Regions from separate parts of the Rheinheimera sp. UJ51 genome, predicted to be linked through region 1. Evidence: predicted binding sites of a transcription regulator. Region 1 holds the regulator's gene; each other region holds the start of a gene.
What was found. The regulator sigma-54, encoded in region 1, starts transcription at its own class of promoters, with help from an activator protein. The targets are predictions, from matches to a motif close to TGGCANGNTNCNTGCTT.

Region 1 (5,629 bases):
GCTTAACTGCACTAGCTTGGTGGCGGCACGTGCGTGTAGGCCCAGAGCATTAATAATCGTGACTGTTGCAGCTAACTTATCGGCCATGATGTCTGACTAATTCCCGATGGCGAATTTGTACATCTTCGCGTTGGCTGCGGAAGGTTTCGGCTAGGCTTTGTGCGATATACACAGAACGATGCTGGCCACCAGTGCAACCAATCGCTATCGTTAAGTAGCTGCGATTGTTACGCTCGAGATGAGGTAACCAGCTGGCGATAAAGGTATTGATCTGCCACGTGTATTTTGCCACCACGTCTTGTGAAGCGAGGTAATCTTTAACAGGCTGATCTATACCAGTGAGCGGTTTCAGATCCGGCTCCCAATGTGGGTTGGGTAAAAACCGCGCATCGAACACAAAGTCGGCATCCTTTGGAATACCATATTTAAAACCAAAGGATTCAAAAAGTATCACTAAACGGCCGGTCTTTTGGCCTAAGATCCGCTCACGTAATTGCTCGGCCAACTGATGCACATTCAGTTCAGTGGTATCGATATATAAATCGGCGCGGCTAGAGATAGGATCTAATAACTGTTGTTCACGCGAAATGGCTTCATCGAGCGACATCGCTTGATGGGATAGCGGATGCAAGCGACGCGTTTCGCTAAAGCGCTTAATTAGCGTGGTGTGATCCGCATCCAAATATAAAATCGTCAGTTCCAGCTTGCGCGGCAGATATGACAAAATGTCTGATAACTCATCGGGATCGCCCGGTAAGTTACGCACATCAATACTCACGGCAACGCGTTCATATTGGCCCATTACTGCAGTTGCCAGAGTCGGTAATAGATTAACCGGGAGATTGTCGACGCAGTAATAGCCGAGATCTTCCATGACTCTCAGAGCAACCGATTTGCCAGAGCCTGAGCGGCCACTGACGACGAGTAGTTTCATGACTCACCTGTTTTTTGGCTATAGTCGAGGAGTAGCTGATACAGTTGTTCATCTGACTCGACATGGCGGATTTTTTTGGTTAAATCTTTCTGACTTAACAGTTTGGCAATACCGGATAACGTACTTAGGTGCGTTTGGCATTGCTCCGTGGGTATTAAAATAGCGCAAAAAATATCGACAGCTTGATTATCTATCGCATCAAACGCGATAGGGTCTTTACTGACCACAAACACCAATATCGGTTGGGTTACGCAGTCAAGTTTGCCGTGAGGAATGGCGATGCCGCCACCGATGCCGGTTGAACCGAGTTTTTCACGGGTCATTAAGGCTTCAAGAATCGTGTATTCGGATAGTTCGGGAAGCTGCTGGTGAGCCAGTTCGGCGATATATTCGAGGATACGTTTTTTACTGTTAAATAGAACTGCACTTTTCGTGCAGTTCTCCGCTAACATCGCGTTTAAATTCATAATAATGTCTTAGTGTCGTGACAGTTTTTCTTTGTGTTTAATGACCTGCCGATCGAGTTTGTCTATTAACTGGTCAATCGCAGCATACATGTTTTCGTTCTCAGACACCGCAAACACTTCACCACCGGTGAGATGGATTTTAGCTTCGGCAATCTGTTGTAATTTTTCCACGTTTAAGATGACATGTACATTATTAATGTTCTCGAAATGACGCTCTAGCTTAGCAAATTTATTCTCGACATAATCTTTTAAGGCTTCGGTAATTTCGACGTGACGGCCTGTTAAATTGATTTGCATAGACTCTTCCTTTTAGTTAAGACACTTACAGCAGGGTCTTTCGTTGATTTGACGGCGGAATAAACAACGATTCGCGGTATTTAGCGATAGTTCGCCTAGCCACGTTTATCCCTTGTTCTAACAAAATCTCCGCCATTTTACTGTCACTGAGCGGTTTTGCCGGATTTTCTGCCGCCACCAATTTTTTAATAAAGGCGCGAATGGCAGTGGAAGAACATTCACCACCACTCTCTGTACTAACATGACTGGAGAAAAAGAATTTAAGTTCAAAAATTCCACGCGGTGTATGCATATATTTATGGGTGGTGACGCGTGAGATCGTCGACTCATGCATACCGACCATTTCTGCAACATCATTCAACACCATTGGTTTCATGGCTTCTTCACCATGCTCAAAAAAGGCTTGTTGTTGCTGCACAATGCAATTGGCTACTTTAAGCAAAGTATCGTTTCGGCTTTCTAAGCTCTTTAAAAACCATTTAGCTTCTTGCAAGTGCGAGCGAATAAATTGCGTATCAGCGGTGTTTTTAGCGGTTTTGCTCATCGCCGCATATTGCTGATTGATCCGTATTTTGGGCATAGCATCAGCGTTTAATTCGACTTGCCAGCGACCTTTTACTTTTGTCACCGTGACATCAGGAATAACATACTGTTGCTCTTGTTTAATCACATCCGCACCCGGCCGTGGATTTAAACTGTGGATCAACTGCATGACTTCCTTTAACTCTTCTTCTTTGAGTTTAGTCACGCGCATCAAAGAACGAAAGTCTCTATTCGCTAAAAATTCGGTATAGTTGCTAATAATTTGTTTTGCATCATTTAAATAGGGTGTCGTTGGCTCAAACTGTCGTAATTGCACCAGTAAACACTCTTGCACCGAACGAGCACCGACCCCGACCGGATCAAATAATTGAATGCGTTTAATCACGGCTTCAACTTCGTCGGCCTCGACTTCGTTAGATTGCAGTGAGTCGAGTATTTCTTCGCAGCTGATACTTAAAAAACCATTGTCATCGATGGCTTCAATAATGATTTCAGCAATAGCCCGGTCGATTTCAGAAAAGGGCGTGAGTTGCATTTGCCAACGTAAATAATCTTGCAGGGTATCGCTGGTTTCACCCTGATACACCATATCGTCATCAGGCATGTTGCCACTGCTAACTGGAGCGGCACTGACTAAGTCATCCCAGTTATTATCTAGCGGTAAATCTTCTTGAATGTTTTGTTGATTCAGATCATCGCTGGTATCGCGATCGGCTACGTCTTTTTGCTCTGAGTTTTTGTTGCGTGGATCGTCAAGGGTATCGCGATTGATATTGCCAAGGCTGTGATCAACCTCATCTGGCTGACGTTCGAAATCATCGTCGCCTTCGAGTAACGGGTTCGCGTCTAACGCTTCCTGTATTTCTTGCTGTAGCTCAATGGTAGACAACTGTAATAGGCGTATCGCCTGTTGCAGTTGTGGCGTCATGGTAAGCTGTTGTCCTAGGCGGAGTTGCAAAGAGGGCTTCATGTACCTGTAATTCTCTCCTGAATGCGCAGTTGCGTTCTATCTTCTTTACTATAGCCTGAATTGCTCACCTAGGTATACATCACGCACCTGCTGATTTGCGAGAACATCTTGCGGAGAGCCCGCTGCAATCAGTTCGCCATGACTGACAATATAAGCGATTTCACAAACATCTAACGTTTCACGTACATTATGGTCAGTAATGAGAACACCAATGCCACGTTGGGCGAGGTGTTGAATGATTTTTTTGATATCAAGTACTGAAATTGGGTCAACCCCAGCGAACGGTTCGTCTAATAAAATAAAAGCGGGATCAGCGGCTAACGCCCGTGCGATCTCAACCCGACGACGCTCGCCACCAGATAACGCCATCCCTAAACTGTTGCGGATATGACCGATATGAAATTCTTCTAATAAATCATCGGCAATTTCAGCGCGGCGTTGCGTGCTTAAATCTTTGCGGGTTTGCAAAATGGCCAATAAGTTTTCATGCACGGTCAATTTACGAAAAATCGAGCTTTCTTGCGGTAAATAACCAATGCCGGCGCGGGCACGTTGGTGGATAGGAGCAAAAGTAATATCTTGCTCGTTGAGGGTAATGGTGCCTTTATCCGAGGGAACTAAGCCAACAATCATGTAAAAGGTTGTTGTTTTACCTGCACCGTTAGGGCCCAATAAACCGACAATTTGCCCTGCATTAACTTCTAAGCTGACATCTTTCACTACCTGCCGGCTTTTATAGCTTTTGGCGAGGTGCGAGACCACTAACTTCATGGAGTGTCCTTGTTTTCTGGGGTGAAAATCGTGGTAACGCGACGATTTTGCTCACCTTCAGCACTTAATTGTTGTAATTCAATGTTGTAACGGATCACGGCACCGCGCACTAAGCTACCGCTTTGCATTACTTCGGCATTACCCGATAAGGTTAAAATGCGGCTGGCACGGTCAAATCGGATCTCATTCGCTTGAGCGGTTACAGGACGATCACCTTGCAAAGTTTGTGAATAGGTCGCCGGTGAGCCTGTTGTAATAAACACCTCTTTACCTTTACCGGCACTGGCGTCGACTTCAAGTTTATCCGCTTTGATCAACATGGATCCCTGACGTACTACAACGTTATCGGCATAACTGGCAATGCTGTCAATTAATGAGGCTAAGGTTTTATCTGCATCGACCGAAATAGGCTGTTTATGATCCGGTTCGGCGGCCAAACTGACGGCAGAAAAAAAGGCCAGAACAATCATTAAGCTATTAATTTTCATTGAAATATACCGTCTCTAAATGCTTTTGCAATTGCATGGTTTCTTTTGTTAAATCGACATGCATACCTTGCCCTTTAATGAAAAAACCGGCGCCGGTGATCTGAACGATTTCATGCGTATGAATACTTTTTTCAGGCAACATCAGTTGTAATGAGGCCGTTTCAACCCGCTCTACTAAACCTAGGGTTTGTTTGTTTTGCAAAACCACTTGGTTTTCCAAAATAATCTTATCTTCAGGAAACCAGACGCCTTGTAAGCTACTGATTTCCCAAGCAGGCTGATGCGCTTTATTAAACAGGGTATAGCGCGGTTGATCAAACTGCGTAAAGCCGAGCTGTTCAAAATGCTCTAATTTCAGTGCCTGCACATGATCGGCAATATAGCCCTCATTGTCGTAGATGCGCAAGGTAACATTTTCAGCAATGTAATCCGGTTGAAATTCTCGATCCACTTGCAGATCCACTTGCTCAACGTTGGGATTCAACCACAGGTAGCCCGCGACTATCACGAGTAACATGACGATGAGCACAAAAAACTTTCTCATGAGCTGCTGCCATCAAATTGTAAAAATCGCTGTTGCGCAATGAGTAACAGATCGCATAATTCGCGCACTGCACCAAAACCGCCAGGTAATGACGTGGCTAAATGGGCGTGCTTTTGCAAATAAGGATGTGCATCTTTTACCGCGACGGCTAAGCCACAATGTTGCATGACTTGCCAATCGGCCAAATCATCACCGATGTAAGCGACTTGGCTGGCATCTAATTGCAGTTCAGCGAGCAGCGCTTGAAACGCGGCCGTTTTATTTTCTTGCCCTTGATAAATATAGGGCACAGTTAGCGATTTCATACGCTGCTCCACGATGGCCGATTGTCGCCCTGTTATCACAGCCACTTCTATGCCCGCTTGGCGCAGTGCTTTAATGCCATAGCCATCCCGGGTATGAAAGGCTTTTAGCTCTTCACCTTGATTACCTAAGTAAATACGCCCATCCGAAAATACACCATCGACATCACAGATAAGTAATTTAATATCAGCCGCGCGGCTGGCGTTAGTATCACTGATAGCTTGGTACAACTGGCGATATAAGTCCATGTTACATTACTCCTGCTCGCAGTAAGTCGTGCATATTCATGGCGCCGATTGGCTCGCGCTGCTC
Region 2 (5,629 bases), 210 kb from region 1:
TTTTACGTTGGAGTTTGTCGAAGACAAACCTTGGAGTGGCTATAACTGGTATCAAGGTGCGGCTTATAGTCTGATCCAAATTAATATTGAGCGGCCCATTGATATCTCGCGCGCGGTCGACTTGGGGTGTCATGAAGGGTATCCAGGGCATCACACCTACAATGCATTGTTAGAACAGAAATTAAAAAACGAGTTACAGTGGGTCGAATTTAGCGTTTACCCCTTATTTAGTCCGCAGTCGTTAATCGCGGAAGGTACGGCAAACTATGGCATTAGTATGGCGTTCCCTGGTGAGCAAAAGATGCAATTCGAGCGTGATGTGCTCTATCCGTTAGCGGGCTTAGATGCTGCGTTGGCTGCAGAGTATGAGCAATTTTTAAAGTTAATGGCTCAACTAAGCTATGCCGGTAATGAAATTGCGCGGTTATACCTCAATGGTGAAATTGATGCGGCAACGGCACAAAGCTTACGCCAACGTTACTTGTTGCAAAGTGAAGCAGAAGCCAAGCAAGGCATCCGGTTTGTTGATACCTATGGCGCTTATGTGATCAACTACAATTGGGGCAAGGATTTAGTGAAGAACTATATCGAGCAAGCCGGCTCTGAAGATGAGCGCTGGCAGCGTTTTATGAGTTTGTTGTCAACGCCGAAGTTGCCGTCTTCTATTGCTTGGGAATAAAATGCTCGCAGTTGCCCGTCGCTCGTGTTTACATGCGCGACAGCTTACTTAAACCGATAAACAGGAAATTGCATGGAACGTTACTTTGAAAGACTGATGTATGGCACGCGCTGGATCATGGCGCCGATATATCTGGGTTTGAGTTTATGTTTAATGGCATTAGCCATTAAGTTTTTTCAGGAAATATTTCATGTTATCCCAATGATTTTTAGCATGAAAGAAGTAGAACTGATCCTGATCACCCTAAGCTTAATTGATATTGCTTTGGTCGGTGGTTTGTTGGTGATGGTGATGTTTTCAGGTTATGAAAACTTTGTCTCGCGGCTCGACTTACACGGCCATGATGACAAGTTAGGTTGGTTGGGTAAGTTAGACTCTAACTCACTGAAAAACAAGGTAGCGGCGTCTATTGTTGCAATTTCGTCCATTCATTTGCTAAAAGTGTTTATGAATACCGAATCTATCGATAACGATAAGATTAAATGGTACTTATTGATCCACATTACTTTTGTGTTGTCGGCTTTTGCGATGGGTTACTTAGATAAAATTTTGCGTGATAAGCCTGATGCAAAAGCCGTGAGTGTTGAAAACAGTAAACTATAACATTTAGCCGGTAATCGACATAACAGCGTTGAGTTAACTAGGTTTTTGTATAATCCAGGCTAAGTAGCTACGCGTAGACCTATTTATTAGGATCGGTTTATGTGTAGTTACTTTGTCTAACGGGTTGCTAAAGTGACAGCTTTTTTTACAGTCTGGTTAGACCTCTTTTTTTAAACTCTTAAAAATCAACTGTTTAATTTTTGGCATTTATTTTGCATTGTTTTTTAGTGTTGTTTCTTGCCATCTCTAAACAACCTCGAATTCTTAATCGTGAATAATGACCCATCAAATGATATTTGGAGTACAGATGAAACTTAAGGTATTAGCACTTTCGCTAGCATTTACCCTTTCAGCGGCTTTTCTACCGGTCTCGTCAGCTCATGCCGGTTTAATCAGTGCCGATTCTTCGACTTGGAATTCAGCAGGTACTGCTCTTGCAAGGAATGCTAATCTTTCAACGGCTAATAGTTTTTACATTTGGAATAATAATACTAACTGGTTTATCCGTTGGACTTTTAGTAGTGTTCAAGAAATATACGGTAATATTGAATTACCCAATGGCAGCCCATTTCGTTTTCACTCATTTGAGTCAGGTACATATGACTCAATAAATGCTGCTGGTGACTTCACTTCGTATGTTACGGGTGGTTATCTTGATGGTTTGGATTTTACCTTAGCTGCGGGAGAGACCTTTAATTTTCAAGTGTTTAAGACAAACGGTGGTGCTTTAAATTTTGACGTGTATAGCGGCTCTCCACTCGTTCAGTTTAGCTCTTTGAATAATGGCAATGGTATATTTTTAAGCAATGAGATCCCAAGAGGCGCTGACGTTACTGCAGTACCAGAACCGACTACTCTTGCTTTAATCGGCTTGGGTTTATTAGGTTTGGGCGCTACTCGTCGTCGTAAAGCTTAATCCTTACCTTGTTTTACTAAAAAACCAAAAGCTGTAAACAGCTTTTGGTTTTTTTCATTTCAAACGCCCTTTAAATATTCTAAAGGCCGCGTGTTCTCGGCGGCATTTAATAATACTTTAAGCCGTCTGCTTTACCTCTAAAGGCGTAATAGGCTACTGCGGTATAGGCCGCGATCACCGGAATCACCACTACTGCGCCAAAGAAAATAATCAGTAGCGATTCCCGCGAGCTGGCTGCTTGATAAAGCGTCATTTGGTTTGGCACGACAAACGGATAGAAACTTAGGGCTAAACCGATAAAACTACTGATAAAAATCACGTTACAAATGGCAAAGGGCAACCAAGCACCGGCATCTTTTGGCAGTGGTAAACGTTTTAAGGCCAAATAACCAATAACAAACATGGCAAAGCACAACAACGGGATCGCAGCAAAGAAATAGGCTAATGGCGGTTCAGTCCACACTTGTAACACGTTAGCGTTGACCATAGGGTTAATCAGGCTCACCGCCAAGATCCCGCTTAGCGTTAACACGCCCGCTATTTTACAGTGCTTAATGGCATGCAGTTGCAGTTCACCGCTGGTTTTGCCAATCAGCCAGGCATTACCAATCATCGCATAGGCGGCCGTAACACACAGACCGCTGAAGCACGCGAAAATAATACTGCCCGTATGATACTGTAAACCCATCACATAAATGCCCAGCATAAAGCCCTGACTGAAGGTTGCTAACAGCGATCCGGCTTTAAAGGTGTAATCCCAGTACACTTTACGCTGAGTTTTTACCTTAGCCCGAAAGTCAAAGGCAACACCGCGTAAAATTAAGCCGATGAGTAACATGGCCGTGGGCAAATATAACGCATGTAAGATAGCGCTGTGCGCGGCGGGAAAGGCAACCAGTAACAAACCTACCGCCAATACGAGCCAAGTTTCATTGGCATCCCAAAACGGGCCAATCGAGGCAATGGCCGTATCGCGCCAAGCTTGGTTGCCCATAGGTAGGGTGATGCCGACACCTAAATCATAACCATCTAAAATGGCATAGAGTAAAATCGACAGGGCCGTTAGGCCACCAAAAACCAGGGCCAAATGTTCTGCCGTTAACCAATTCATCATGCTGAAGCTCCTGTGGCTTTGTCAGTGGCTGGCGCGTTTTCAGGTAAACCTGGCATCGTCAGATCATACTCTTCTACTTCTACCGCACGCTTGGCTAACCAGAACAGCGTTTTGATATAGAGCACCAGCAACACGGCATACAGCACTAAATATAAGCCTAGGGTTAGCGCGACATGCTCACTCGGCACGGTAGTTACCGCGTCACGTGTTTTTAATAAGCCATATACTAAGTAGGGCTGCCGACCAATTTCGGTGACATACCAGCCGGCTAGGGTGGCGATCCAGCCCGAGAACGTCATACCGATCAATACTTTTAAATGCAGCGGTGTCAGCGTTTTATGCCGCACCAGTTTGATACTGCTCCACCACGCCACTAACAGCATTAACATGCCGATACCCACCATAACGCGAAAACTATAAAACACCGGCGCAACGGGCGGATGCTCGCCGACAAACTCATTTAAGCCTTTCAGTTCGCCATCCGCATCGTGCGTTAAAATTAAACTGGCGAGTTTGGGGATCTGAATCGCGAAGCGGTTTTGCTGGGTTTCAGCATCGGGAATGGCAAATAACACCAGTGGTGCGCCCTTTTCGGTATGCCAAATCCCTTCCATCGCCGCGATCTTTTGCGGTTGATGTTCTAAGGTGTTTAAGCCATGAAAATCACCGACCAAAGCTTGGGTGGGCGCTAAAATTGCGGCCGTAAATAGGGCCGTTTTCAGCGTTAGTTTCGGCGCTTTTTTATTATCGCCACGCAATAAGCGATAGGCAGAAATACCCGCCACGAGGAAACAAACGGTGAGGGCCGAGGCCAGCAACATATGCATAAAACGATAGGGAAAAGACGGGTTAAAAATAATCGCTAACCAGTCGGTGGCATGCACTACGCCATCGCGCATTTCAAAACCGGCAGGCGTTTGCATCCATGAATTCAGCACTAAGATCCAAAATGCCGAGAAGGTGGTGCCTAAGGCGACTAAAAAAGTGGCAAGGGTATGCGCCCAGCGCGGCACTTTATGAAAACCAAATAGCATAATGCCGAGCATGGTAGCTTCAAGAAAAAACGCCGTTAAGATTTCATAGGCCAGTAAGGGCCCAGCAATATTACCGATGGTTTCCATAAAACCAGGCCAGTTAGTGCCAAACTGAAACGACATGGTAATGCCGCTAACGACACCCAGTGCAAAGGTTAGCGCAAACACTTTTACCCAAAAGCGATAAGCGCGCATCCAAACCGGATGCTTTGAAAAGTCGAAGCGTAACTTGAAGTAAAATAACAACCAACCTAAGGCAATGGTAATGGTTGGGAACAGGATATGAAAACTAATATTGGCCGCAAATTGAATACGCGACAGAATTAACGTGTCTAACATAACCACCTCAGCAATACGCTATTGAGCGTCTTTTTTCGAGCGAAACTTTTCGGTAAATTCCAACACCTTGCCAACACCAGAGCCGAGCTTCATTAAGGTGTTTAACTTTTCAGGCGATAACGACTGCAAGCTTTGTGTCCAGTCGGTAATGTTTTCGAGCAAATCATGGATTTCGGTAATGCGTTGTTGTGCGAAGCGCTCTTCTTTATTTGCCGCTTCATCCATCATAATGTCGCGCAGCAGTGACAGCGTTGGGTCCATTTCACGCTTACGGCGCTCTTCAAACACCTTATTGGCCATGTCCCAAATACTGCCACGACAACAATAGTATTCTTTGCGATCACCGGCTTTATGTTGCACTTGCACTAGCTGCCAGCTGCCCAGCTCTTTTAAACCCATGCTGACGTTGCCACGAGAAATACCCAATAACTCGGCAATGTCATTAGCGCAGATCGGCTCTTCACTCACCACCAGCAAGGCATAAATTTGCCCAACGGTGCGGTTAAATCCCCAGCGACTTCCCATCTCACCGAAGTGGTAAACAAAGGATTCAATCATTGGTGTCATTTGCATAAATCAGTCCTTACTGAACTTTCAGAAATTTCTGAAACTATTGTACGCTCAGATTTTGATCCTGATCAATGTGTTTCTGGAAAATTTATAATAAGCCCTGTAAAGAGGCTGAGCGTTAGCTGAAGCTGGGATGAAATCGTTGTCGTGAAAGGCTGACACAGTTGATTTTGTTCGATAAAGCATCAGTTGCGCGCTGATTAGCAGATAATTTCAGAAATCACTTGCAAAAGTGGCTGAGCTTGCATAATATTCGCGCCGTTCTGTCGGTACTAATCAGTACTCGTTGCCCGGGTGGTGAAATCGGTAGACACAAGGGATTTAAAATCCCTCGAGGGAAACCTCGTGCCGGTTCAAGTCCGGCCCCGGGCACC
Region 3 (5,629 bases), on a different contig from region 1:
TGTTGCTTAGGATCGGCAAATTGTGCCGTGAGGAAGGTGACACTACGTGCGACATTGCGCGCAGTTAACGCAATACCCGTATACGCGGCAGCGGCACAGGCGGTGGTTATCCCTGGTACAATGGCAAAGGGAATATTTGCGGCCTGTAAGGCCGCGGCTTCTTCGTTTACCCGACCAAAAATGGCGGGATCGCCCCCTTTAAGCCTAACTACGGTATGGCCTTGCTGCGCAAAATATTGTAGCTTTTGGCAGATCTCCGGTTGAGTCAAAGCATGTTGGCCGGCGCGTTTTCCAACGTAATATTGCTGGCAAGCTTTGGGGATCAGCGCCAGCAACGCGGGTGAAATTAAAGCATCATATAACACCACATCGGCTTGTTGCAGTAAACGCCAGGCTTTTAGCGTTAACAATTCAGGATCGCCTGGGCCGGCACCTACTAAAAAAACCTGACCTGTTTTTGGCAAAGTCTGTTGTGCATAAGGTCGTGCTATCGGGAAAAAGGGGGCAAACCATTGACTCATGGGCCGACGAAACAAGGTTAAAAAACTCATACCATCGCCTCCATCTTAGTTTCTGCTCGGGGCTGCGAGCTCTTTAGTTGTATCCAAATAGTCTGTTCTTGCCGTTGTACTGGGTAAACACCCACGCTGATCTCAGGCATTTCTATACATTGGCCGTTGTGTAAATCAAAATGTTGCTTGTAAAGCGGCGAGGCGACAACCAGCCTATCGCCAATTGAACCCGTGATGCCACGCGCTAGCACATTTGCTTGGCCAATCGGATCAAAGTTGTCGATGGCAAATAACTGGTTTTGCCCGGTGATAGTGAGGCTGAACAGGGCAATTTGTTGCCCGTTGACCAAAACACAAACCCCACTGTTGTCGACCAGATCACTCGTGGTTGCTACGTTAAACCATGTCATGGGTGATCTCCTCAGACTCAATCATTGTTACGGGTATACGCTGTTGTTGCTGCTTCTCTTCTAACGTTGCAGGGCGGATTTGCCCTCGCTCTTGCACAAACAAAATATTGCTATCACCTTCGGGGCTATTCACAAAATGTCGGAATCGTTTTAGGGCCTCTGGATCGTCCAGTGTGCGTTGCCATTCACAGGCATAGCTGTTAACCAAACCGGCCATTTGTTTTTCTAATTCAGCGGCTAAGCCAAGGCTGTCATCGATAATCACTTGGCGTAAATAGTCCAGTCCTCCCTCGAGTTTTTCTAACCAGACCGATGTGCGTTGTAAGCGATCGGCCGTGCGGATATAAAACATTAAAATGCGATCGATATAACGGATGAGTGTTGGCGTATCCAGGTCAGTTGCAAACAGATCCGCATGGCGAGGACGCATACCACCATTACCACAAACATATAAATTCCAGCCATTTTCAGTAGCAATGACCCCGATATCTTTACTTTGCGCTTCGGCACACTCGCGAGTACAACCAGACACGGCCATTTTGATTTTATGCGGGGAGCGCAAGCCTTTATATCGGCTCTCTATAGAAATAGCTTGGCCCACACTGTCTTGAACACCGTAACGACACCAAGTACTGCCTACACAGGATTTAACAGTACGTAATGATTTACCGTAGGCATGACCTGTTTCAAAACCGGCATCGACCAAACGTCGCCATATTAATGGCAGTTGTTCTAGCCTTGCGCCAAATAAATCAATGCGTTGACCACCAGTAATTTTGCAATACAACTGAAAGTCGTCGGCCACTTGCGCTAAAACCAACAATTTTGCTGAGCTGATTTCACCACCAGCAATGCGAGGCACTACGGAGTAAGAGCCGTCTTTTTGCATATTCGCTAAAAACGTATCGTTGGTATCCTGTAACGCGACATGTTTGTTATCAAGAATGTATTCATTCCAAACCGAGGCTAAAATTGATGCAACGGTAGGCTTACAGACATCACAGCCTTGGCCTTGGCCATAACGCTGCAGTAACTGTTCAAAGGTGGTCAGTTGTTCAACTTGCACCAAGTGCAATAATGCTTGGCGTGAATAGGCAAAATGCTCACAGAGATGGTTGTTGACCGCGACTCCACGCAAGGTTAATTCGGTATCCACTACAGATTTTAGTAAGGCTGCGCATCCACCACAGCCAGTGCTAGCTTTTGTGCAACGCTTAATACTGGCTAGTTCAACATGACCTTGCTCGATGCTGGCAACAATATCGCCCTTGGTTACGTTGTGACAAGAGCAAAGCATGGCATTGTCTGGCAGCAGATCAGCGCTGAGCGTCGGCGTGTTGGCGCTTAATTGCGGTAAAATGAGGCTTTCCGGGGCTGCGGGCAGAGGCAGCGCATTTAAAAAATATTGCAGCAGGGTGTCATATTCAGCAGTATCACCCACTAACACCGCGCCGAGCAATTTATCGCCGCTGTCATTGAGAACCAGCTTCTTATAAATTTGGCGAATGGGATCTTGATATGTTAAGCATTGTGCCCCTGGTGTGCGTGCATGCGCATCTCCGATTGACCCCACTTCTACACCCAGAAGTTTTAAACGGGTGCTCATATCGGCGCCCTGAAACCGGAGTGCTTGGCCGGTCAGATGACTGGCGGCTACGCGGGCCATTTGATAACCTGGCGCGACTAATCCAAATAGTTGGTTTTGCCATAAGGCACACTCACCAATGGCATAAATATCTTGCTGTGATGTTTGACAGTAATCATTGATGATAATGCCACCTTTAGCTCCGATAGCCAGACCAGCATCTTTTGCTAGTGCGTCATAAGGGCGGATCCCGGCTGAAAACACCACCAAATCGGTTTCTAAAAAGCTGCCATCGCTAAATTCTAAGCGGTAGCGGCATTCGTCACCTGCAACTATGGCTTGTGTGGTTTTACCTGTGTGTACACCTAAGCCCAACGCGGTGATCTTTTGTGTTAATAACTGGCCACCTGCTACATCGAGTTGCACAGCCATCAATTGGGGGGCGAATTCAACGACATGGGTGGTTAGCCCGAGTTGTCTTAGCGCATTTGCCGCTTCTAAACCCAATAAACCGCCGCCAATAATCACGCCGGTTTGGCTGTCTTGAGCACTGTGCGCGATAGCCGTTAAATCGTCCAATGTGCGATACACCAAACAATGTTCTTGTTGATGACCCGGGATCGGCGGCACGAACGGATAAGAACCGGTAGCCAGTACGAGCTTGTCGTAATGATAGTTTTCGCCACTGGCAGTGAATACTGTTTTACTTTGCGGTTCAATTCGGCTGACCCAGCAATTTAAGTGGTATTTAATGCCTTGTTCTCGATAATGCTGCTCAGAAGTGAGCGCGAGTTCGGCACGATCCTTACCGGTAAAAACACTGGATAGATAAACTCGGTCATAAGCCAATTGTGGTTCACCACACAGTACAGTAATGGTTGCTGTAGGCGCTTTTGCCCGCAATTGTTCAACAAAATGGTGCCCAACCATACCATTACCCACGACCAAAATATGTTGCGATGCTGTCATCGTTAGCTCCTTGTGCAATAAAAGTTGGCACCTTTAAAGGCGTGCCAAACAAAAAAGCCCGCAAACAGTGTTTCCACTGTGTGCGGGCTTCGTTGCCGTGATGGCATCGCTTTACTGATGCCAACTACAAATTGTTTAGATGTTACTTTTTATACTATGCAGGATTGTTGCCATAATCCTAGTGCTATGAAAATAAACAGTTTTAATTTTTTTAAGCACGCTTTAGTTTGCTAATTTGCATCAAATTAGTGCAGGCTGGCACCAGCATGAAGCAAAAAAACGCACAACATGATAGGGGTCACCGTTGGGGGGATATTATCGTTGAACGCAAATTCGACCAGTTGCCTAAAACAAAGGTTGGCTGTCGCGAGCAAAATAGGCAAATCACGACAACTTTGTTAAGCTCAATGGCTTAAAAATATTAAGAGTTACCCCGTTTGCATGAATAAAACAAACATGCTGAGGCTATCTTCAGCGCTAAATAATAAGAGTAATGGAGCCCACGTTAAATGAAATATGCATTAACTTTGCTGGCAGCCGCGGTCTTAACCGCTTGCGGCGGTGCTAAGCAAGATGTCGTCCCGGAGCAAAATGTGACTGTCACTCAGCAACAAAGCGCAATTAACTACCCCCAGAGCCGCCAAGGTGATGTGGTTGATAACTATTTTGGTACACAAGTCGCCGATCCGTATCGTTGGTTAGAAGACGATCGTAGCAGTGAGACCGAAAGCTGGGTAAAAGCGCAAAACGAGAGTACTTTCGCATATTTAAAACAGATCCCATTTCGGGATCAGATCCGCGATAAATTACAACAATCGTGGAACTATGAGCGGATTAGCGCACCGTTTAAAGAAGGTGATTATACCTATTTTTACAAGAATGACGGTTTACAAAATCAGTTTGTGTTGTATCGCCAAAAAGGCGATGGCGCTGCCGAAGTGTTTTTAGATCCCAATACTTTTAGCGCTGACGGCACAACGTCCATGGCCGATATTCAATTCTCCGCAGACGGAAAACTGGCCGCTTATGCCATTTCAGAAGGTGGCAGCGATTGGCGTAAAGTGATCGTTATCGACACTGAGACCAAGCAACAAATTGGCGATACGCTGATTGATATTAAGTTTAGCGGTATTGCTTGGCAGGGGAACGACGGTTTCTTCTATTCTAGCTATGACAAACCCGATGGCAGTGAACTCTCTGCCATGACTGATCAGCATAAGTTGTACTACCACAAGCTTGGCACGCCTCAATCAGCGGATCCGGTCGTATTCGGTGCCCTAGATGGTCAGAAACATCGTTATGTAGGCGCTGAGGTCACCGAAGATAATCGTTATTTGCTGGTGTCCGCTGCGGTGTCGACGTCGGGTAATAAGCTTTTCGTGAAAGATCTCACCCAAGCCAATAGTGAGTTTGTTGCGATTGTTACCGATACCGATTCAGATGTGGATCTGGTGGACAGTGACGGTGACATGCTCATCTTAGCAACTAACCGTGATGCGCCTAATCGTAAAGTGGTGAAAGTGTCGGCAAAAGCACCGCAGCCAGAAAATTGGCAAGTGCTGATCCCGGAAACTGAACATGTGCTGCGTATTAGTAGCGGCGCAGGCTTTTTATTCGCTAATTACATTGTCGATGCGATTGCCAAGGTAAAACAATATGATATGAACGGCCAACTGGTGCGCGATATCGAATTACCGGGTTTAGGCAGCGTGGGCGGCTTTGGCGGTAAAAAAGAGGCGGATAAGCTGTATTTTAGCTTTGCTAACTACATCACGCCGGGTTCTATTTACGCGTTTGAGCCAAAAGCGGGTGAAACCTCGCTGTATAACCAGCCGAAAGTGAATTTTGACCCAAGCAACTACGTGTCTGAGCAGGTGTTTTATACCTCTAAAGACGGCACTAAGGTGCCGATGATCATCAGCTATCGTAAAGATTTAAAACGCGATGGCAGCAACCCCACCATTTTGTACGGTTATGGCGGTTTTAATATCAGCTTAACGCCATCTTTTAGCGTAGCGAATGCGGTATGGATGGAAATGGGCGGTATTTATGCGGTGGCCAATATTCGTGGTGGAGGTGAGTACGGTAAAGCCTGGCATAACGCCGGAACACAATTACAAAAGCAAAATGTGTTTGATGACTTTATTGCTGCG
Region 4 (5,629 bases), on a different contig from region 1:
CCTTGTAAAAAGCTACCATTGTTGTTAACTAAGAAGTTATTGGCATCCAGCTTAAATGCACCGGCACGCGTATAACCATAATCACGCGAACCCACTTCCGAAGCGGTAACAAAAAAACCATCACCGGTAATAGCCAGATCCAACGAGTTATTGGTAAATAACAATGAACCTTGCTGGAATTGCTGAGCTACAGAAGATGTTCTTACACCATCACCGACCTTGGTTTTACCCGCTTGAAATACTGAAGATGCATACACATCGGCAAATTCAGCACGAGATTCTTTAAAACCCGTAGTATTAACGTTAGCGATGTTGTTTGCTGTGGTATCTAAATCTTTTTGTGCAGCGGCGATACCGCTTAATGCTATATTAAAACTCATATGTTACCTCACCTTAAGCGGTTGTATTAACCATAAGAAACTTCTAACACATCGGCCAGTTTCACTGCCCCAATGCCTAATAAATTCAGTGTAATGCCGTTACCGTTGTTGCCCATACTGACACTGGATACAGGGGTATACACTTGTACTGGGGCATTTTCCGTTTTGCCTCTGGCACTGACTTCAACACTGATGTTATAAAGCCCAGCTGCAACAGTCTCACCAGCTTGATTGGTGCCATCCCAAGCAAACTCGTTTTTACCCAATTGCGGTTGATTTACACTAAATGTAGAAACTAGCTCGCCATTGGGTTTAGTGATAATCACTTTCATGTTATCCGCTGGTTGTTCCAGGTTTATTTGGCCACGCGAGAGCGACTCACCGGTGAAAACTAATTGGTCAGACTGTGTCAGCACACTGCGCCCTACTAGTGATGAGGCTTGCAAGGCTTGATTAGACGACATGCTTTGCGCCAAGCTACTAAAGTTATCATTAAGCTTGGTGATACCATCGGCCATGGTAAAGTTGGTCATCTGCGCGATCATCTGATCATTTTCTACCGGTTTGGTCGGGTCTTGATAAGCTAATTGCTGAGTTAACAAAGCAAAAAAGTCAGACTGCGTTAAAGCGCCATTGTTTTTATCGGCAACTTTTTTCTCAGTATCCCAGTACATCCCTTCTAGCGCAGAATTTGTATTAATGGTTGTCATGCGTTACTCCTTACCCCTGACCTAACCGTAAGGTGCGCATTAACATTTGTTTTGCGGCATCTGCGGTTTGTACGTTGGTTTCATAGGCTCGAGACGCTGAAATCATATTCGCCATCTCTTCCATAATGTTGACGTTGGGCTTGTAGACATAGCCATTTTCATCCGCCAACGGGTGATTGGGCGCATATTCCACATTCGGTGGCGCGTCAGATTCGACAATTCCCAGCACTTTAACGCCAGAGCCGGCATCTTGTTGCCGCTGCGCTTGCGCAAACTCGGTGGCAAACACCGGGTGACGACCACGGTAAACCTGATCGATACTACTGCTAACGCTATTCGCATTGGCAATGTTACTGGCTGTGGTATTCATTCTCACTGACTGGGCGGTCATGCCAGAGCCAGCAATATCAAACACTTTAAATAAGCTCATAATTACTGTCCTGTTCCTGTCAGTGCTTTTTTCAAGCCACTGATCCGACTATTCAAAAATTGTAGGCTGGTCTGGTATTCGATGGCATTTTGCATCATGGCATTACGCTCGCGGTTCATATCCACGCTGTTACCATCGCCGGTGTCAGTTTGTTCTGGATTGCGAAACTTCACTTCATGCCGGGTTGCAGTTGAAATGGGGAAATGCCCATCATGCGTCCGCTGCATGGAACTGCGTTGCCGAGATTGGGCGTTCACCAGCGCTTGCTGAAAATCGATGTCTTTAGCTTTGTAGCCAGGAGTGTCAGCGTTAGCGACGTTTTCTGACAGCACTTGCGCACGACGATCTCGAACCAGCAACGCTTGTTCGTGCATGCCAAAGGCTTTGTCTAAACTGATTGCCATTTTTTTGCCACCTCATGTTGTAACCTTAATTTGAGGAAGCAAAAAGCAGGCCAAGATGCAGAGTTAAGATTTCTTGCGGTAGATAATGCCAGGATTACAACGCAGCATGTCAAAGTCTTCATTCATGGTTGATAATGACTCTGAGGCCCCGAGGATTAAATAGCCTTTACTGTTTAATGACTGAGCAAACTGTTTAATTATTTTCGCTTTCACTTCAGGAGAGAAGTAAATCAATACGTTACGACAGAATATGATGTCAAATTTTCCTAGCAGGGTATAACTGTCTAACAGGTTAAGATGCCGAAACGTCACTCTTTTACGCACGTTATCTTTAACGCGCATCATGCCATTAGAGGTATCTTCAAAAAACCGCGTGCGCCGCTCAGGTGATAAACCACGCGCTAAGGCTAAGCCGTCGTACTCGGCTCTGGCGCAATGCTCCAGCATCGTATTAGAAATATCGGTACCGAGGATATTCACCCCGCCAGGAAAGGCATTTGGTCGGCTTTGCTGGAACTCTAGCGCGGTCATTGAAATAGAATAAGGCTCTTGCCCCGATGAACTGGCCGCTGACCAAATTTTGACGCTGCGGCAAGTTTTTTCCAGCTCCGGCAATAATTGATTCTTTAATAGCTCATACGGGTAGTTGTCACGAAACCATAAGGTTTCATTGGTGGTCATGGCGTCAATCACGGCTGAGCGTAACTGTCGTTCAAACGGGCTCATGGTTTTGGCAACCAGCTCAGATAAACTGCCATGGCTAAAACGTTGCATTAAGGGAGTTAAACGGCTTTTAACCAAATATTGCTTATTATCACCCAGCACGATACCGCACTGTTGCTCGAGAAAATCCCGAAATTGCCGATATTCCGATTCTTGTAACTGCTTATTCTGCACGCATGACCCTTACCAATTATTCAACGTGGAGCCATTTTTGCACTGATTGCGCTAACTCATCGGGATTAAACTTTGCAATAAAATCCTCAGCCCCCACTTTTTGTACCATTTGCTGATTAAACACGCCACTTAACGAGGTATGTAAAATCACATGTAACTGTCGCAGTTTCACATCGGCTTTCACAGCCGCCGTTAAGGTATAGCCATCCATATCCGGCATTTCGATATCAGAGATCAGCAAACCCACTTTTTCTGTAATCGAATGTTGGCATTGTTCACTTAATTGTTGCAGGTAGGTCAGCGCTTCGCGGCCATTTTTGACCAAGTGCATTTTTACACCCAATGGCTCTAATGCCCGTTTCACCTGATTACGCGCCACGGTAGAATCATCGGCAATTAAAATAATTCGATCACCTAAATCAGTTGCAATGCTTTTCGACACCGTTTCATCGTGGATCATTGTCGGTGAGGGTGAAATCTCTTCGAGAATTTTTTCAACATCTAAGATCTCAATTAATTCTTTATCCAGTTCGGTCACGGCCGTTAAATAGCTTTGCTTACCACCGGTGCCTTTTGGTGGCGGCATGATGGCTTCCCAGTTGATATTAACGATTCGCTCAACTGAACTAACTAAAAAGCCCTGCACCGAGCGGTTATACTCAGAAATAATAATGAACGCGGTGGATAGATCTTGAATTTCTCGCCCGCCGATAGCCAAGCTCAAATCAATGACCGATATGGTTTGACCACGAATGTGCGCAATACCACGTACAAACTTGTTGCGTTTGGGCATGCTGGTTAAACGCGGACATTGCAACACCTCACGCACTTTAAACACGTTAATGCCATAACGCTGGCGTCCAGCAAGCTTGAACAGCAATAACTCCAATCGATTCTGACCCACAAGTTGGGTGCGTTGGTTGACGGAATCTAGAATACTGGACATCTGGGTTTCCTTACTTCAGCCTTAGGCGTGGTATTTGCATGATTGGTTCTAAGTGTCAGAAAATCGGCGTCAATACATGATTCAGGTATGTTATAGCCCTTTATTAGTTAAGCATAGACAAACCCTATGAAAAAGTATGAAAATTTTCGTAATACCACCGCTTTAATCAAGGCACTGTGCTTAGGTTTAACGCTGAGTGCATCGGCTTTTGCCGAGCAAAATACCTTAGCAAACTATAGTCCCGAGCAATTAACGACCCTGACAGAAAATTGGTTAAAAAACACCTTAGCCAGCGAACTGTCAGCAGATACTGAGGTAAGCGTGACCCCTTTGGATACTCGGATTGGTGATAAAGAATGTGCTAATGCCCTGCAATTTAGTTTACCGGCAAGCTACAATCCGCGCCAAACCACCGTGCAACTAAGCTGTGACAGCCCTGTGGCTTGGCAGTTGTTTATCTCAGCTAGGATCACCGAGTATCTTGATTTAGTGGTGATGCGGCAAAATATTTCTCCAGGAACGGCTATCACGGCCGATATGCTAGAAATTGAGCGCCGTGAGCGACGCTTAGTTCGGGGTAATATTGTGCAGCAACCGGCTGAGATTATTGGTAGTAAAAATAAACGCAGCCTGAGTGTTGGTCAAATTATCAACCTTCAAGATCTTTGTCTTGTATGCCGGGGTGATATTGTTACAATAGAAATTAATAACAGCGGTTTATCTGTTACTGCCACTGGCGTGGTACAGCAAGATGGTACCCTAGGTGCTATAGTTACCGTGAGAAACCAGCAATCTGGGCGCAGTATTCAAGCAGAGGTTGTTGGGGTTAATCAAGTTCAAGTAAAATTTTAGAAAATAAACCTAAAGTTTTCTTTGTAGCGGCCGTTAACCTAAGCATAAGGACTAAAGTTTAGGTGAAGAGGTTCTATTATGGCGATTAATATTAATAACTTGCAAAATACTCCGCAGGTTAAAACAGATAAAAATGATCAACTGGTGCAGCGCCAACAAACTACTGTGCAGCAAAATGCCGGTAGTCAGGCAACGCAAAAGCAAGATTCGGTTTCTATTACACCGCAGGCTCAGCAATTTTCTAAATTGCAAGAAAAGGCCAGTAACAGTAGCGGTATCGATCAAGAGAAAGTCGATAAAATTAAACAGGCCATTGCTGAAGGCAAATACAAAATTAATGTTGAGCAGTTAGCTAAGCGTATCATGCAATTTGAGGGCGATTTATTCGACCGCTAATGAATACAGCACAAAGCGCCACCCTCACCTGCCTGAACCAACAACAAGCGCATTTATCTGCGCTTTTGTTGTTGCTAGAACATGAGCTTAAAGCGGTTACCGAACGTGATGTACCGCGTTTAAACGACATCATCGAACAAAAAAATACCTTATTGCTACAAATTGAACAAACCGATACGGCACTCAGCCAATCTGAAGATCTGGCAGAGCAACGCAAACACTCTTGGTTTGATGAGCGTATTGCTGTTTTGGATGATTTATTGGCGCAGTGCAAACAACAAACTGCCGTTAACCAGCAGGTTTTAGAACACAGCCAGTTAACGCTAGGTCGATTAAAGCATGAGATTTTATCAGCGAACGGTAAGTCCGGCTTAACCTACACCAACAAAGGCAAACCGGCTGTAGATAGTAAAGGCAGCGGCGTAAAAGCTTGATCCAACTTTACCTATTAAGCAATTATTGGCGCTTAATAGGCCTTGCCATCACCACAAATAACGTACACTGCGAATACTTTGCTTCGGCTCGGTATGCTGCAAGGTTGCATATACCTCGGCAAAATCCAGCGATAGCTCGGTAATATAAGTATCTTCAACCGCGTAGGTTTTCACTACCCG

Region 2: a site for sigma-54 is predicted at 1,484-1,500, ahead of LMJ53_RS02745 (PEP-CTERM sorting domain-containing protein). Genes of this name have one in related genera too.
Region 3: a site for sigma-54 is predicted at 3,633-3,649, ahead of nirB (nitrite reductase large subunit NirB). Genes of this name have one in related genera too.
Region 4: a site for sigma-54 is predicted at 3,791-3,807, ahead of flgA (flagellar basal body P-ring formation chaperone FlgA). Genes of this name have one in related genera too.

What each region holds. Positions count from the first base shown of each region.
Region 1 is NZ_JAJHOG010000002.1:354,059-359,687, forward strand. It holds gene LMJ53_RS03650 (HPr family phosphocarrier protein) at 1-87, opposite strand, end outside; gene rapZ (RNase adapter RapZ) at 77-934, opposite strand; gene ptsN (PTS IIA-like nitrogen regulatory protein PtsN) at 931-1,401, opposite strand; gene hpf (ribosome hibernation promoting factor) at 1,411-1,698, opposite strand; gene LMJ53_RS03670 (RNA polymerase factor sigma-54) at 1,724-3,211, opposite strand; gene lptB (LPS export ABC transporter ATP-binding protein) at 3,260-3,982, opposite strand; gene lptA (lipopolysaccharide transport periplasmic protein LptA) at 3,979-4,470, opposite strand; gene lptC (LPS export ABC transporter periplasmic protein LptC) at 4,460-5,014, opposite strand; gene kdsC (3-deoxy-manno-octulosonate-8-phosphatase KdsC) at 5,011-5,565, opposite strand; gene LMJ53_RS03695 (KpsF/GutQ family sugar-phosphate isomerase) at 5,567-5,629, opposite strand, start outside.
Region 2 is NZ_JAJHOG010000002.1:148,009-153,637, forward strand. It holds gene LMJ53_RS02735 (hypothetical protein) at 1-679, shown strand, start outside; gene LMJ53_RS02740 (TIGR00645 family protein) at 752-1,282, shown strand; gene LMJ53_RS02745 (PEP-CTERM sorting domain-containing protein) at 1,590-2,198, shown strand; gene LMJ53_RS02750 (cytochrome d ubiquinol oxidase subunit II) at 2,305-3,312, opposite strand; gene LMJ53_RS02755 (cytochrome ubiquinol oxidase subunit I) at 3,309-4,685, opposite strand; gene LMJ53_RS02760 (GbsR/MarR family transcriptional regulator) at 4,704-5,258, opposite strand; tRNA gene LMJ53_RS02765 (tRNA-Leu) at 5,544-5,629, shown strand, end outside.
Region 3 is NZ_JAJHOG010000004.1:300,372-306,000, forward strand. It holds gene cobA (uroporphyrinogen-III C-methyltransferase) at 1-551, opposite strand, end outside; gene nirD (nitrite reductase small subunit NirD) at 548-922, opposite strand; gene nirB (nitrite reductase large subunit NirB) at 909-3,476, opposite strand; gene LMJ53_RS07350 (prolyl oligopeptidase family serine peptidase) at 3,986-5,629, shown strand, end outside.
Region 4 is NZ_JAJHOG010000001.1:448,231-453,859, forward strand. It holds gene flgE (flagellar hook protein FlgE) at 1-380, opposite strand, end outside; gene LMJ53_RS02035 (flagellar hook assembly protein FlgD) at 407-1,090, opposite strand; gene flgC (flagellar basal body rod protein FlgC) at 1,101-1,520, opposite strand; gene flgB (flagellar basal body rod protein FlgB) at 1,523-1,924, opposite strand; gene LMJ53_RS02050 (CheR family methyltransferase) at 1,988-2,821, opposite strand; gene LMJ53_RS02055 (chemotaxis protein) at 2,838-3,767, opposite strand; gene flgA (flagellar basal body P-ring formation chaperone FlgA) at 3,894-4,619, shown strand; gene flgM (flagellar biosynthesis anti-sigma factor FlgM) at 4,698-5,015, shown strand; gene flgN (flagellar export chaperone FlgN) at 5,015-5,449, shown strand; gene LMJ53_RS02075 (LPP20 family lipoprotein) at 5,498-5,629, opposite strand, start outside.